DNA from 3 places in the Tardiphaga sp. 215_C5_N2_1 genome. Region 1 is predicted to be linked to each of the others. Evidence: predicted binding sites of a transcription regulator. Region 1 holds the regulator's gene; each other region holds the start of a gene.
The links. The regulator LexA, encoded in region 1, represses DNA repair genes until DNA is damaged. The targets are predictions, from matches to a motif close to TGTTCNNNNTGTGTTCNG.

Region 1 (5,566 bases):
TTCAGCGACCATACAGGGTCTGCGCGACGCCATCGACGCGCGGATCCGCACCGTACTCTCGGGCGATAGCCGCGCCATTGCCACGGCGTTGCTCACGGGCCGCCGCGATGCGATTTCGGCTGACGTCAATGATGCGATGTTCATCTCCGGCCTCGGTCATGTGTTGTCGATCTCTGGCTATCACATGGCCGTTGTCGCCGGCGTGGTGTTCTTTGCGATACGCGCACTGCTGGCACTGATCCCTGTCCTGACGGTGACATTCCCGATCAAGAAAGTCGCAGCGGCTGCGGCGTTATTCGCAGCACTGTTCTATTTGCTGCTGTCAGGTGCCGAAGTCGCGACACAGAGATCCTTTTTCATGACGGCCGTTGTGTTGATTGCAGTCATGGTCGATCGCCGGGCGGTGACGTTTCGCACGCTGGCGGTGGCGGCAATGGTCGTGCTGATCGTCGCGCCGGAAGCGCTGGTGCATCCGAGTTTTCAGATGTCATTCGCGGCGACGCTGGGGCTGGTCGCATTGGTGCAGATAGGCATGCCCGCGCTGTTTGCCTCGCCCGATCATTCCGCGACCGCGCGCGTGGCGCTATGGGGCGGACGCGAGATCGCGATGCTCGTACTGGCCTCACTGGTCGCGGGTCTTGCCACCACGCCCTATGCCGCATTTCATTTCCATCGCGTCACGCCTTATGGCGTCGTCGCCAATCTCCTGGCGATGCCGGTGGTCTCGGCACTGGTGATGCCGGCGGGCATTCTCGGTTTGGTGGCCATGCCGTTCGGCTTTGACGGTGTGTTCTGGCGGCTGATGGATGTCGGCATCCAGTGGATGATCGTGGTCACGCAATGGGTGGCAGCCTTGCCGGGTGCCATCGGGAGGATGCCGGCCTTCGGGACCGGACCGCTGATATCAGCCAGTATCGGCATCATCGTGCTGGGATTGCTGCGCACGCCGTTGCGCTTCGCGGGGGCTGCCGTGCTTGCAATCTCGATTGTATGGGCCCTGATGGCGAAGCAGCCGGATGTGTTGATCTCGGGGGACGGTCGCAGCGTCGCGGTACGGGGCAGGGACGGGCACCTGCATATGATGCGCAGCGCCAAGGATACATTTTTGCTGAAAGAGTGGCTCGCCGGCGATGCCGATGCGCGTCTGCCGACCGATGCCTCCGTCAGCCACGGTGTGTCCTGCGACCGCGACGGGTGCATCGCGGCGCTGGCCGATGGCGCTTTGGTGGCGCTGGTTTTACAGCCGGATGCATTCACAGATGATTGCGAGAAAGCGACACTCATCATCACGACGAAACAACCGCCAAAGGATTGTCGTGCGCTGGTGATCGATCAGGATCGCCTGCAACGTAATGGTGCGGTGAACCTGCAGCGAACTGCGAACGGCTTTACCATCGATGCCGTGCGGTCACGGGGCCTGGACCGTCCGTGGTCGCGCGCAATTCCCGATGAGCCCGAGCACGATCTGATCCAGACCGGTCGTCCACCGCAAAACCGGCCGGTGGATGCGACGCCTGCGGAAACCGATCTTCAAGCCGAAGATCAGTAATCCGTCGAGGCGACAGCCTCAGTAGCGGCGATACAGGCCAATCAGCTTGCCCTGAATGCGCACCCGGTTAGGCGGCAGGATGCGGACTTCGTAAGCGTCATTCGCTGGCTCCAGCGCGATCGACGCGCCGCGGCGGCGGAAGCGCTTCAGCGTGGCTTCCTCGTCGTCAATCAGGGCCACCACGATGTCGCCGGTGTCGGCGCTCTCGTTGCGCTGGATCAGCACGGTATCGCCATCGAGAATGCCGGCGTCCTGCATGGAATCGCCGCGCACTTCGAGCGCGTAATGTTCGCCGGAGCCGAGCATGTCCGCGGGCATGCTGATGGTGTGGCTGCGGGTCTGCAGCGCCTCGATCGGCGTACCTGCCGCGATCCGGCCCATGACCGGGATAGCAACCGTGCGGCCATTGTCATCGTCGCCGCTGTTGCTGGCGATGCTGGCGGCCGAACGCACCTTGCCAAGCGTGCCTTCGATGACGCTGGGCGTGAAGCCGCGGCGCCCGGTGCCGCCGGTGACCGGCGCGCCGAGCTCTGGCAGCTTGATGACTTCGATGGCGCGGGCGCGGTTGGGCAGGCGGCGGATGAAGCCGCGTTCTTCCAGCGCCGTGATCAGACGGTGAATGCCAGACTTGGAGCGCAGGTCGAGCGCATCCTTCATCTCGTCGAAGGAGGGCGGGACGCCGGCTTCCTTCAGCCGTTGATCGATGAATCGCAGGAGTTCGTATTGTTTGCGCGTGAGCATCTGAAGCCATCCTCAGTTGACGGTGTCGGCCGCCGCGTGCGTTTCAAAGGGTCTCCGAACGGTGATTCTCAATCCAGAGACGATCGTTCGAAGATCGGTTGCGCGAGTTCGGGCACTCTCAAACTACTCAAAGCCACAGAATCTCGAAACAAATCATGAACGAACACTATATGTTCCATATGTGTTCTGCAATGCTTAATTTGCCGTCAACAGAATGCACGTTGAGGGAGGTTTGAGGAGGCTGTTCCTCACCAGTCGTCGATCCTCGACGGACATGGAAAATGCTTCCGCGGGCTTGGGCTACGCGGACGTCATGCGCCCAATGGGCGGCGGCGGAGTCGTGGAGCCGGTCGCCAGCGAGCGCTGAACCATGATCGTGTCGGCCCAGCGGCCCGAGCGATAAGCGACGCCGGGCAGCAAGCCGACGCGGGCAAAGCCAAAGCTCTCGTGCAAGCCGAGCGAGGCCGTGTTGTCGGCATCGATATAGCCGATGATCTGCCGGAAGCCGGCCGCCGCGCAGACGTCGATCAATTCGCGCATGAGCAGCCGGCCGATGCCTCGGCCGACATGTCCGTGGTGGATATAGATCGAATGCTTGACCGTGTAGCGATAGGCCGGTCGCTTGCGGAACAGCACCACATAGGCATAGCCGACGACCTCGCCGCCTTGCGTGGCGACGAGGTGCGGGAACCGTTTGCTGCGCAGGTTCTTACGCCGGTCTCTGAGATCGTCGGGCTGCGGCGTGTCGGCGTCGCTGACGCCTTCCTCGACGCCTTGCCGGATGTGCCGGCGATAGATCGCGAGCATGGCATCGACGTCGGTGTCGCGTGATGGTCGGATGACGACCGGCTGTTCGAGTTCCGTTGGCAAATCAGGCTCCTTACGTGCTCCCTATTCGGAGACCACGTAAGTGTAAAGTCGGATCCGGCCATTGGCGTCGACCTTGCGGTAGATGCCCTGGATTTCGACGTCGAAGCCCGGGAAGGTGTTGAAGCAGGTCTCGAACATCCTGAGATAATCGATCATCGGCTTTGACCGTTCGGTGAGCCGTTCTCCGGGGACGATCGTGGCGATGCCGGGCGGATAGACCACGAACGGCGTCGTCGCGACGCGCCCGAAGATCTCATCGATCGGGAGGTAATCGACGTCGTTGCGCACCAGGCAGCGCGCGGCATCGTGGGGCGACATGGCGATCTCCGGCAAGTGATCGGCGGAGAACTGCCTGGTCTGAAGTTCGCTCACATTGGCCTCGCGAAAGAACCGGTGCATGTCGCCGCACAGGTCCCGCAGGCGTATGCCCGCATAACGCGCGGGCCTGCGCCTGGCGAATTCCGGGATGACGTCTTCCAGCAGCGCGTTGTCGTCATGAAATTTCTTGAAGGCGACGAGGCCCGATATCAGCGTGCCGGCCTTGCTCGCCTCCACGCCGGGCGTCAGCAGGAAGAGCAGCGAGTTAAGGTCGTTTTTCTCCGGCACGATGCGATTCTCGCGCAGGAACTGCGCCACCACCGGAGCAGGGATGCCGTGTTCCGCATAGCCGCCGGTGGTGCGGTCGAAGCCGGGTGTCAGCACCGTCAGCTTGTTGGGATCGGTCATGGTGAAACCGGCTTCCATGCCGGGGAAGCCATGCCAGGCGGCGTCAGGCGCGAGCTGCCAATAGGACGGATTGGTGGCGAGTTGATCCGTGCCGACGCTTTCCCACGGCACATTGTGAACGGCGCCTTCGCTGGATGCGTCGGGAATAGCGACGCGCTCGGGCACGAAGGGCTCGAAGAACCAGCGACGCTCGGCGCGGGTTTCCTTCTCCTCGAACTCGCGGCGCACCGCGCGCATCTTCTTGCGCAGTTCGATGCCGAGGCGGATCGTATCGTCCCACAACACTTCGCCCGAGCGGCCCTTCATCATCTGCGCGCCGACATCCAATGATGCGAACAGTGGATAGAATGGCGAGGTCGAGGCGTGCTGCATGAAGCTTTCGTTGAAGCGCCGGTGCTCGACGCGGCGCTTCTGCCCGCGGATGTGGCGATCCTTCATGTGGATCTGCGACGCCTGCGAGAAGCTCGCGAGCTGCTTATGGGTCGACTGCGTCGCGATGATACCCGGGGAATCCGGACCAAGCTCCTTGAGCCCCATGGCGAAGCGACCGGCATAGAGCGGGTGGAATTTCATGAAGCCCGCCCAGGCTTCGTCGAACAGGATGTAATCGCAGAGATGGCCGATGCGCGCGATGATCATCTCGGCGCTGTAGATGGTGCCGTCATAGGTGCACTGTTCGACCACGGCGACGCGGAACGGGCGTGGACGCTTCCAGGCCTCGGGATCCGTGACCAACGGATTGATACGGATGCGCTCGCGCAGCGCGTCCTCGTCGAGCGCGTCCCAGTTCATCGGGCCGATCAGGCCCCAGGGATTGCGCGTCGTTGGCACATAGATCGGCACACCGCCTGAAATCATCAATGCGCCGTGCAAGGCCGCCTTGTGGTTGTTGCGGTCGAACAGCACGAGGTCACCATCGGTGACCAGAGCCGATAGCGCGACCTTGTTGGAGGTCGAGGTGCCGTTGAGCACGAAATAGGTTTTCTCCGCCCCGAAGATCTGCGCGGCTTCCTTCTGCGCCTGCAAAGCAGGGCCCTCATGGGTCAGCAGATCGCCGAGATCGAGCACCGAATTGTCGAGGTCGTCGCGAAACACGGCTTCGCCGAGATGTTCCATGAACACGCGGCCGATCGGGCTGCGGCTGTAGAACACGCCGCCATTGTGGCCCGGGCAGGTCCAGAGCTGGTTGCCTTCCTCGGCATAGTCGACCAAAGCGCCGAAGAACGGCGTCTTCAGTGTCTCGGCATATTGCTTCAACCGGCTGATCAGGTTCTTGGCGATGAACGGCGGGGTTTCCTCGGACAGGAAGACATAGCCGTCGATGAAATCGAGCACCTCGACCGGGACGTCTTCAAACCGCTTGCGGCGGATCAGCAGGATGATCGGAAAGTCGAGGCCCCGTTTGCGCATCAGGTTGATCAGCGCCGCGGTCTTGCCTTCGAGGCCCTTCTTGCCCCAGTCGACCACCATGCAGCCGATGGCCGCGTCGGTCTGGACTGCGATCGTGGCGTCTTCGAGCTTGCGTGCCTTGACGACCTCGAAGCCGGAACGCTCGATCTCATCGACGATCTGATTGAGCCGAATGCCCTCGAGATCGTCGGCGTCGAATGTTGGCATCGCAAACAGGAAATTGAAGCGTTTGAAATAGTCCATTTGTGCACCGATCTTGTTTCGCAGCGA
Region 2 (5,566 bases), 1.5 Mb from region 1:
GAATGATCTTCTGAAGTTCGGCGGCGGTTTTCTTTGGCTTGGGCATCCACGCTCCCTGGCTAGAAGCGTTCTAAAGTGGTGGCAGGGAACTGTCCAGAGTGTGCCGGGCTCGCAGTTTGTGTGATCCGACTTGCCTGTCTTGGGGTGACCCGGGCGTCCGGCCGGTTCAGCCGCTGCACTGACCAAAAGAGGCCGCGCCCCGAGGCGGCCTTACCTTGGCAACGTCCCCAGATCGCCCGATGAAGGCCTGCCCAAGGCAACGAATGCTGCGACCGCCAGAAGGCAGATAGGCACAATCAGACCGAGCAGGTATCCGGCAAGACCGTGCCGAATGTAGATGCCCCAATAGTTCACGAGGCCGGGGTAACTGGGGTCGGTGTTCGTATAGAAGACGACAAATTTTGCGGCGTTGGATATGTGCCCATGTGACCACACGAGAAATGTAAATGCCAGCACGGTTGCGATCACGCAGAGTGCAGCTACCACGACCATGCGCTGATTTCTGTTCATCGGATTTTACTCGCTGGCTTCACCCCCTGTTGTGCAGGAAAGCTGCACGAAGGTTCAAAGAAGGGGACTCGCCTCATGCACCGCTATGGGGTGCTTCGCTGCGCGTCACGAACCAGCCTGGGATCTGCAGCGTGATCCATGATCCGAGCACCGTGAGGATCGCCATGCCCGCGAGCGAGATATAGAGCAGAGGATGTTGCGAGGATACGAGCGACCCGTTGAGGTGCAGGTGCGGGCGGATCATGTCCATGACTCCGCCGACCAGGCTCGCCGCCACGAAGCCGCCGATGACCGACGCGACAATGCTCGCGATCCATCCGAGCGGGCCGCGCTTCTTTGTCCAGGCCTCGTGAATTCCCACCGCCAGCATGGCGATAAACATGATCAGCATGATGATCATCGGGCCACCCACGCTCGACCTGGGCATCGCGCCGCTGAGTTCGACGAGCAACAGGGCGGCGACGGAGAGCAGTGCGATCGTCTTCACGGCGTGTGACCTTCCCATGTCGGATTGAACGCATGAGCGATGCGGACATCCTGTTGTGCGGGAAACGCGCAGGAAGGTTCAAAAGTGGCTCGATGAGGCAAATAGGGCGGCTGCCGTTTTCGAACCAGGCCACTGAGGCTAGCGAAAGAGTTGCATGACCATTTGAGGGGAAGCCGCAGCAAGCGTGCCGAAACAGAATCCAACGAAGCCAAGGGCGATGGCACCAATCCACCCATGATGCTCCCACCCGTACAGAGCGCCGATTGTCGTACCCAACGTAACCGCAGAGATTGCCCAGATGAAGTGAATGATGGTCGTGAGCTTCTTCATCAATCCGGCACTCGATGCAAAAGGGGCCACTTCAGGTGATGACTACCTGACCAGATTCCGTCCGCTCGGGATGCAGCGAAACGTCTGCTTCGTCCCGGATGTCCGGCTCGGTGAGCGAATTGGCCCAGCGCCAGACCATGCCGTCAGGCTACGCGACATACGCGCAGCCTGTAGGCAAATCACGGGCCTTTGGGAATCGATTACTCCGAAGCCTGCACTTTTCAAGAAGTCGTAGCGGGTTAAGAAAGAGGCCGCCCTTTTCTTATGCTCGACGGACGGTCCAGCGCTCTTGTGGCTCATCGGCCCATGTGGTGCCCAAGGCCAGCAGCGTGATCCATGTTTCGGCAAGTTTGCCGTCCTCGATCCGATAGCTCTGCATCCCCGCCCGGCTGCGCTGCTTACCACTCGCCGGATCGGGCCAGACGAACGCAAATCGAAACCATGCGCGGTCATCCGTGAAGGAATGGTCGTAGACTACGACGCGCGTCCCGGGCCGCTCTTTGTGCACCGTCATTAATTCAGTCGCATAGGCGTCCTGAGTGACGGTTCGGTCACCTTTTTCGTCATGCCGGATGTAATGCGATCCCACGCAGTTCGGAATTAAATCGTACTGGCACTCATGCCAAACCTTCTCCCAACGGTCGAATAGATCGCGCACCGTATCGGACATCGAACACTCCAAGAATCAAAGTAGGCCAGCGCCGTTCTCAAAGTAGGCCACTGCGGTCGGAAACAGGCCAGTACCCAAATTCCCAAAAGAACATATTGCGAACATAGAACAGATGGGGTACATTGTTCTCAACCCGAACAGCGCCGCCATCCTCTGGCGCTTGTCGTTTGTCCTGTCGCGAATCCCTTCATAAGGAGCTAGATCAATGGCTACCACTCCGACTGCCCTGCGTATCGTTGAAGGATCCTCCATGGACAAGACCAAGGCCCTGTCGGCCGCGCTCTCCCAGATCGAGCGCCAGTTCGGCAAGGGCTCGGTGATGAAGCTCGGCAAGAACGATCGGTCGATGGATATCGAGGTGATCTCGTCGGGTTCGCTCGGCCTCGATATCGCGCTCGGCGTTGGCGGGCTGCCCAAGGGCCGCGTGATCGAGATTTACGGACCGGAATCCTCGGGCAAGACGACTTTGGCGCTGCATTGCGCCGCGGAAGCCCAGAAGAAGGGCGGCATCTGCGCCTTCATCGACGCCGAACACGCGCTCGACCCGGTCTATGCCCGCAAGCTGGGCGTCAATGTCGATGAGCTCCTGATCTCGCAGCCGGATCACGGCGAACAGGCGCTGGAAATCGCCGACACGCTGGTGCGCTCCGGTGCGGTGGACGTGCTGATCATCGACTCCGTGGCAGCGCTGGTGCCGCGCGCCGAACTCGAAGGCGAAATGGGCGACGCGCTGCCCGGCCTGCAGGCCCGTCTGATGAGCCAAGCGCTGCGCAAGCTGACTGCCTCGATCAACAAATCCAATACGATGGTGATCTTCATCAACCAGATCCGCATGAAGATCGGTGTGATGTATGGCTCGCCGGAAACCACTACCGGCGGTAATGCGCTGAAATTCTACGCCTCGGTCCGTCTCGACATCCGCCGCATCGGCGCGATCAAGGAGCGCGACGAAGTGGTCGGCAATTCGACCCGCGTCAAGGTCGTGAAAAACAAGCTGGCACCGCCCTTCAAGCAGGTCGAATTCGACATCATGTATGGCGAAGGCGTCTCCAAGATGGGCGAGATCCTCGATCTCGGCGTGAAAGCGGGAATCGTCGAGAAGTCCGGCGCCTGGTTCTCCTATGACAGCCAGCGTCTCGGCCAGGGCCGTGAGAATTCCAAGGCCTTCCTGAAGGCCAATCCGGACATGACCGCCAAGATCGAAGCCTCGATCCGGCAGAATTCCGGCCTGATCGCCGAACAGATTCTCGCCGGTCCCATCGAGCGCGACGAAGACGGTGGTGACGGCGAGGAGCCGGCAGAAGATTGATCGGATCGGGTCCGGAGACGCACTGACGTTCATGCGCAGTGATCTTGCCGGGCCGATCTTGCAGCCGAGATTTTCGGCTGAATGATTTCGCGGTGGGTGCTGTGGGGGTCTGTTGCCGATACCCTGCGGTGCCTGCCGCGTTGTCGTTTCAGGGCATGTTGATCTGAGCGCGCTGATCGCAACTATCGCCGCGCGGCGGGAACGGCCTCGGCCGGCGGTGCGATCAGTTTGTTGACCGCATGACAGGCGACGCCGTCGACCAGATCCGGCACCACCTTGCGACAGAGATCGAACACTTCCGGGCAGCGCGGATGAAACGTGCAGCCGGAGGGCGGATCGATCGGATTGGGAATCTCGCCGGAGACCGCGATGCGTGCGCGGCCTGACATGGCCAGATCCGGCACTGCGCCCAGCAGCATGCGCGTATAGGGCATGCGCGGCGCGCGGAAGAGTTCGCGCCCTTCCGCGATCTCCACGATGCGGCCGAGATACATCACGCCGATCCGGTCAGCCATATGCCTGACCACAGCAAGGTTGTGGCTGATGAACAGATAGGTCAGGCCGAATTTGTCCTGCAGTTCGCGCATCAGGTTGAGAATCTGCGCCTGCACCGAGACATCCAGCGCCGAGGTCGGCTCGTCGCAGACGATGAACTCGGCCTCCGATGCGAGTGCGCGGGCAATCGCGATACGCTGGCGCTGGCCGCCGGAGAACTGATGCGGGTATTTCTGCCCGTCATCGGGATGCAGGCCCACCAGCGTCAGCAATTCGCCGACCCGCGCGCGAATGTCGCGCTCGCCCTGAATGAGATCGAAGGCGCGGATTGGTTCGGCGATGATGGCATCGACGCGCAGCCGCGGATTGAGGCTGGCATAGGGATCCTGGAAAATCATCTGGATGCGCTTGCGCAGTAGCTTGCGCGCGCCGGCCTGTGCGGGATCGCTCATCGAGACGCCGTCGATGATCACGTCGCCGGATGTCGGCGGCAGCAGCCCGACCACCATCCGCGCCACCGTGCTCTTGCCCGAGCCGGATTCGCCGACCAGCGCAAAGGTCTCGCCGCGCCTGATCTCGAACGAGACGCCGTCGACGGCCTTCAGAAACTCCATCGGACTGCGCTCGATGACGCGGTTGAGCCACGGCTTCGAGACGTCGAATGCGCGTTTGAGATTGCGGGCCTGCACCAGCGCCGTCATGCCGCGCTCTCCGCATGGGCATGATCATAGAGATGACAGGCGACCTGTTGCGCGCCGACAGCGATCGGCTCCGGCCGCTCGATACGGCAGCGGTCGAACGCGAAACTGCAGCGCGGATTGAACGCGCAGCCCTGCGGAATGGCCGACAGCCGCGGCATGCTTCCCGGAATCTGCACCAGCCGCTGCGACGCGTCGCCCGTCAGCGTCGGGATCGCGCCCATCAATCCCTTGGCATAGGGGTGCAGCGGGTTTTGCACCACGTCGCGCACCGGTCCGATCTCGGCGATGCGCCCGGAATACATCACGGCGACGCGATCGGACGTCTCGGCGATCACACCCATATCGTGGGTGACCAGCATCACCGCCGTGCCGTGGTCGCGGCCGAGCCGCTTGATCAGCGCGATGATCTGCGCCTGCACGGAGACATCGAGCGCGGTAGTCGGTTCGTCGGCGATGATCAGTTCGGGCTCGGCCGCGATCGCCAGCGCGATCACCACACGCTGCCGCATGCCGCCGGAGAATTCATGCGGATAGGCATCGACGCGCTTGTCAGGGGCGGGAATGCCGACCTCGGCGAGCAGATCCACCGCGCGCTTGCGTGCCTGCGTCTCGTTCATGTTGAGATGGGTACGGATGGTCTCCACCAGCTGGTCGCCAATGCGATACAGCGGATTGAGGCTGGTCAGCGGATCCTGAAAGATCATCGCGATGCGCTTGCCGCGAATCCGGCGCATCTGCTCCGGCGGCAGATTGTCGATGCGCAATCCGGACAGCAGGATCTCGCCGCCCGCGATCCGTCCGGGCGGATCGATCAGGCCGATGGCCGCAAGTCCCGTCACCGATTTGCCGGCGCCGGATTCGCCGACCACGCCCAGCACCTCGCCCTTGGCGATGTCGAAGGACACGCCGTCGATGGCACGCAGCGCGCCGCGCCGGCTGGCGAATTCAACGCACAAGTTGCGCACGGAGAGGACGGGCACGCTCATGTCGGGCACTGCTTGAGGTGAGACATCATTGCAGCTTCGGGTTCAGCGCATCGCGCAGCCAGTCGCCGAGCAGATTGA
Region 3 (5,566 bases), 560 kb from region 1:
TTACATTCTCGCGGCGGATCGCCCGCTGACATCGTTCTGCGCCTGCGAGTTGCGCTCGCCTGTAGTGGTGGACGGAAGCTGGCTTCCGGAAGTTCAACGAGCACTATGTCAAGACGCTTGCTGAATGGGGCATCTTCGACGGCACGAACAATCCCGTCGCGCGCAGCAATGTGTGCCTCGAGATCGATCCGCCGAGTGAACCGTCGTTTTACGCGTTCTCGTTCACGCGGCCGTCGCTCGGTGCCAAGCCGACTTTCGTGATTGCGGGTGGTGCTGAAGCGCGTGGCGGTCCTGGAACATATCCCGAGCGCATCACGCGCTATCGCGAGACCTCGCCGGACGCATTCCGGGAGAAAACGCGGATGACCATGAGCAATATGGAAGAACGCCTCGGCGCCTTCGGCTTCTCGTGGAAGGACACCACCGCGACGCAGATTTACACGGTACAGGATTTCCATCCCGTGGTGGCCGATGAATTGGTCAAGCGCGGTGCGTCGCGGCAGGGCATGACCTGGCATTTTGCGCGGCCGCCGGTGGTCGATCTCGAATTCGAGATGGATACGCGGCGTGTGATGCGTGAATTCGTGATCTGACCGTCAGGCAGCGCGCGCTGATTTGCAGAGATGCGCGGCGACGATGCGCAGGTCTTCGACGAAATGCGCATATTCGCGCGCCTTGGCATCCTCGTCGGGCAGTCGTAGCAGATAGGATGGATGCACGGTCACGAGAACCTGTGTGCCGTCGTCAGCCTCGATAATACGGCCACGCGTCTTGCCGATCGGCGTGATCTTGCCGAGCACGCTTTGCGCGGCTGTCGCACCCATCGCGACGACAAGCTCGGGTCTTACGGACGCCTTTTCACGCTCATACCAGGGTCGGCACGCCTTGATTTCAGGTGTTGCCGGTTTCTGGTGCAGACGGAATTTTCCACGCGGCACGAATTTGAAGTGCTTCACCGCATTGGTGACATAGACTTTGTCCCTGACAATGCCGGCTTCCTTCAGCGCCTTGTCGAGCATCTGTCCGGCCGGTCCGACGAACGGCTTGCCGGCGAGATCTTCCTTGTCGCCGGGCTGTTCGCCGACCATCATCACAGAAGCATGCTGCGGGCCTTCGCCGAACACGGTTTGCGTCGCATCTTTCCACAAATGGCAGGCACGGCAATCGGCGGCTTCGTCGCGCAATGCGGCAAGACTTTCCTTCCCGGTATGTTCGGCCGTTTTGGTCGTATGCGACTTGACCATCGTCTCCTCCCGACGTTGCGGTTTCTTGGGCGCGCTGGCTTCTGCCGCGATCATGTCACCTGTGATGCGTTCAGCTTCCGCGATCAGCGGTTTGATCAGCGCGGCTTCGGGCAGGTTGCGCCAGTATTTCTTCGGCATCTCGTTCTGCATCGCCTTGGTCTTCAACCGTGCCGGATTGAAGATGTTGGCGTAATAGGTCAGCCACACTTCTTCGAGCCGATCCTTGGTCGGCGCATCGGCCTTGCTGACGCCGGGCGTGATGGAAATCGCGTGGCCGTCCCAATGCGCGCAGAGATCCGGCGTCAGGATCGACCACGCCATGTCGGCGAAGCGCCGCGCGAAGAAGGGCGCGACAAGTTCGACGATGTGATGTTCGGGCTCGAACCAGGCGACGAAATGCGATTTTGGCTCGCGGCCGATTTCGCGAAACCGTACGAAAGCATGCATCTTGTGTTCGTCGCGCCGGACGGCCTTGGCCATCGCCTGCAATTTAGCGATGTCGGAATCGATCGCGACGTGGATCAGATCGGGATTGTCGCGCAGCCGCCACAGCAGACGATACAGCAGGGCGAAGCGTTCGGGATCGCGATGCAGGACCGCAGTCTCGGCGAGCTCGACGAATTTGGCGGGAACGTTGAACGCGCCTTTTGCGGCGTCGGATAGCGACGTTGCTGGCGAGGCGGAGAACAATTCAGGCTCGGCGCCTGCAACCGTCCATGTCACGTCAGTGGGAGCAATGTCGTTGAGCGCCAGTTTGCGTGCCGCCTTGCGCCAGCCTTCAAAGTCGGTGTCGCTCTCCAGCACGATACTGTGCATCGGGTTCTCCTGAAATGAAATTCTAAAACCCAAATCCCAATTGCGTCGCCTTCGGCTTGAACCGCTCCACCAGCTTCGCGCTGTCCAGCAAATTCACGGCCGGGCGATGATCCGGAAGAACGATGAAAGGCAGTGCCTTGTTCCGCGGAATATGCAGCCGGGCGAGGTCGCCGATGCGGATCGACGAGATCCGGCGCGTTTCGATGATCCGCTGCACGGCCTTGGCGCCGAAACCGGGCACGCGCAAAAGGTCTTCGCGGCTGGCGCGGTTGACGTCGAGCGGGAAGCGGTCGCGGTGGCGCAGCGCCCAGGCGAGTTTCGGGTCCATGTCCAGCGACAGCATGCCGTCGGCGTCATCGACGATCTCGTCGGCCTCGAAGCCATAGAAGCGCATCAGCCAGTCGGCCTGATACAGCCGATGCTCGCGGATTAGCGGCGGCGCGCGCAGCGGCAGCGAACGGCTCGCATCGGGGATCGGGCTGAAGGCGGAGTAATAGACGCGCTTCAGATTGTAGGACCCGTACAGATTGGCCGAGGTCCGGATGATGGTTGAATCATTGGCGCTGTCGGCGCCGACGATCATCTGCGTGCTCTGGCCGGCCGGCGCAAAACGCGGCCCGACTTTGCCGCGCGGCGTCGGCTTGCGACCCTCGCGGGCTTCATCGAGCTTCAACCGCAATCGACCCATGGTGCGACGAATGGCGCGGACGTCTTTCTCCGGCGCCAGCTTTGCCAGGCTGTCTTCCTCGGGCACCTCGATATTGATCGAGAGCCGGTCGGCATATGTGCCGGCCTCGGTGATCAGCGCATCGTCGGCTTCCGGAATGGTCTTGAGGTGAATATAGCCGCGGAAATAATGCTCCTCGCGCAGTTTTCGCGCGACGGCGACAACCTGTTCCATCGTGTAATCGGCGCTGCGAATGATGCCCGACGAGAGAAACAGTCCCTCGATGTAATTGCGTCGGTAGAAATCCAGCGTCAATTGCACCACTTCGTCGACGGTGAAGCGGGCGCGCGTCACATTGCTGGAGGCCCGGTTGACGCAATAAAGACAATCGTAATTGCAGGCATTGGTGAGCAGGATCTTCAGCAGCGAGATGCAGCGGCCGTCCGGCGCATAGGAATGACAGATCCCCATGCCTGCATCGGTCGAGCCGATGCCTTTGCCGTCGCGGGAGTCCCGTTTCTCGGTACCGCTGGACGCACAGGACGCGTCGTATTTCGCGGCATCTGCCAGGATCTCCAGCTTGCGCTTCAGGTCCATGTTCAAAAATCCCTTTGATTTCAAATGCTAAAAAAGTGGCTGATGATCCCGATTGACTCGGCTTGCCATCTTAGCTTTATATTAGAACATATCATGAACAAATGGGCCGGCAATGGGTTCACTAAAAACCCGTGATGGCAAAACAATTTCGAGGAGCGGCGCATGACCGGCGCACGCATGACCACGCTCGCGCAATTGCGCGGCAGCATCGAACGCATCGAGACCCACAGCGATACCTATGCGCCGGATCGCGTGTCGCTCGGTCATGCCGAGGCGGACGCGGCGCTGCAAGGCGGGCTAGCACGTGGCACCATGCATGAGGTGTTCGCCGAAGGCCGGCACAGCGCGGCGGCCACGGGCTTTGTCGCCGGCCTCGCGCACCGTGTCTCGGCAAAGCGGCCGCTGCTGTGGATCCGGCAGGATTTCTCCGAACGCGAATGCGGCGCGCTGGCCATGAGCGGCTGGCGTGAGCTCGGCCTCGATCCGCGCCTGCTGGTCACCGTGCGCGCGCCCGATGTCGAGACGGCATTGCGGACCACGGCTGATGCGCTGGCCTGCGATGCGCTGGGCAGCGTCGTGCTGGAAACCTGGGGCGACAGCAAGCAGTTCGACCTCGTCGCCAGCCGCAAGCTCACGCTGGCGGCGCGCGGCTCGGGCGTCACGTGCCTGTTGCTGCGGACTGCAGGCGTTCCGGTCTCAAGTACGGCAGAGACGCGCTGGATCATCCGCTCCGCGCATTCGCCGCCATTCAGGCCCTGGCAATCATGGGGCGTGCCCATGCTCGACGTGCAACTGGTTCGAAATCGCCACGGCCCGAACGGGCAATGGATCATGGAATGGAAGTGTGATGAGTGCGTTTTCCGTGACACATCGGCGCATCCTCAGCCTGTGGCTGCCGCGCCTGCCAACCGATCGCATCAAACGTCAGCTCGCGCGCAACGGCGCGCCAGCTAATCTGCAAGCAAGTATTGTCGTCGCCAAGCAAAGCAATGCGCTGCAGATTTCCGCGCTGGACGATGCCGCGGCGAAGCTCGGCCTTGAACCAGGTCTGCCGCTTGCCAATGCCCGTGCGGTCTGTCCGGACATTCAGGTGTTCGATGCCGATCCTGTCGCCGATACGCAGGTACTGACCGACATCGCCGATTGGTGCGACCGCTTCACGCCACTGGTGGCGCTGGATCTGCCGCATGGTCTGTTTCTCGACATCACCGGCTGTGCCCATCTGTTCGGTGGCGAGGCCGCACTGATGGAGCAGCTCTGCGCGGCGCTGTCGCGGCAGGGTTTTATTGTCAGTGCAGCGATTGCGGGGACATCGACATGCGCGCGCACGCTCAGTCGATATGTACATGGCCGGATCGTCGCCGCGGGCGAGGAGGCCAAGGCAGTGACGTCGCTGCCGTTGTTCACGCTCGGCGCCGATGAGGCGATCATCCGCGGATTGCGCCGCGCCGGCTTGAAGACCATCGGCGATGTCGCCTCGCGGTCGCGCCCTGAAATCACTGCGCGCTTCGGCGCGGAATTCACGACGCTGCTGGAACAGGCGCTGGGGCAAAGCGATGCACCGATCTCGCCGCGCAAGCCGCTGCCGGATTATATCGTCGAGCAACGTTTCGCCGAACCGATTGCCACCGATGGCGTGATTACGCTGACACTGGCCAAGCTGGCGCGCACGCTGATCGATGCGATGGACAGGCAGGGCAAGGGCGCGCGGCGGCTGGAAGCGGCGTTCTTTCGCACCGACGGCGCGGTGCGGGTGATCACCGCGGAAACCGGCCTGCCGGTGACCAAGGGCGAGGTGATCGACCGGTTGTTCCGCGAGCGACTGGACGCGATTGCAGATCCACTCGATCCGGGCTTCGGTTTCGATATGATCCGCCTGTCAGCCAGCCGCACGGAAATCGTCGTGCAGCAGCAGCGCGACCTCGATGCCAATGTTCACGCCAATGACGAACTGGCCGACCTGATCGACCGTATTGCTGCGCGGATCGGGTCGCGGCGTGTGCTGGTTTATCTGCCCGTCGAGAGCCACATTCCCGAACGCGCGATGCTGGGTGTGCCGGCACAGCATCATCTGGCTGCCGCCATGCAGGCAGCATGGCCGGCGCGTGAAGACGAGCTGCCATTGCGGCCGTTACGGTTGTTCGAGCAGCCCGAACTGATCGATGTTCCGCTCGCGGAGTTTCCAGACAAGCCGCCGAAGAAGTTCACCTGGCGACGCGTTTCTCACAACGTCATTCATGTG

Region 2: a site for LexA is predicted at 2,084-2,101, ahead of recA (recombinase RecA). Genes of this name have one in related genera too.
Region 3: a site for LexA is predicted at 3,407-3,424, ahead of AB7828_RS01575 (ImuA family protein). Genes of this name have one in related genera too.

Annotation. Positions count from the first base shown of each region.
Region 1 covers NZ_CP197240.1:931,298-936,863, forward strand. Annotated here, with positions in the region: gene AB7828_RS04305 (ComEC/Rec2 family competence protein) at 1-1,549, shown strand, start outside; gene lexA (transcriptional repressor LexA) at 1,568-2,290, opposite strand; gene AB7828_RS04315 (GNAT family N-acetyltransferase) at 2,591-3,160, opposite strand; gene AB7828_RS04320 (Orn/Lys/Arg decarboxylase N-terminal domain-containing protein) at 3,182-5,539, opposite strand.
Region 2 covers NZ_CP197240.1:2,447,160-2,452,725, reverse strand. Annotated here, with positions in the region: gene AB7828_RS11760 (hypothetical protein) at 1-46, opposite strand, end outside; gene AB7828_RS11755 (hypothetical protein) at 211-510, opposite strand; gene AB7828_RS11750 (hypothetical protein) at 584-997, opposite strand; gene AB7828_RS11745 (hypothetical protein) at 1,136-1,327, opposite strand; gene AB7828_RS11740 (ester cyclase) at 1,590-1,997, opposite strand; gene recA (recombinase RecA) at 2,203-3,306, shown strand; gene AB7828_RS11730 (ABC transporter ATP-binding protein) at 3,489-4,502, opposite strand; gene AB7828_RS11725 (ABC transporter ATP-binding protein) at 4,499-5,488, opposite strand; gene AB7828_RS11720 (ABC transporter permease) at 5,514-5,566, opposite strand, start outside.
Region 3 covers NZ_CP197240.1:368,086-373,651, forward strand. Annotated here, with positions in the region: partial or broken gene cnbZ (2-amino-5-chloromuconate deaminase CnbZ) at 1-593, shown strand, start outside; gene AB7828_RS01565 (UdgX family uracil-DNA binding protein) at 597-2,060, opposite strand; gene AB7828_RS01570 (putative DNA modification/repair radical SAM protein) at 2,083-3,324, opposite strand; gene AB7828_RS01575 (ImuA family protein) at 3,487-4,278, shown strand; gene AB7828_RS01580 (Y-family DNA polymerase) at 4,172-5,566, shown strand, end outside.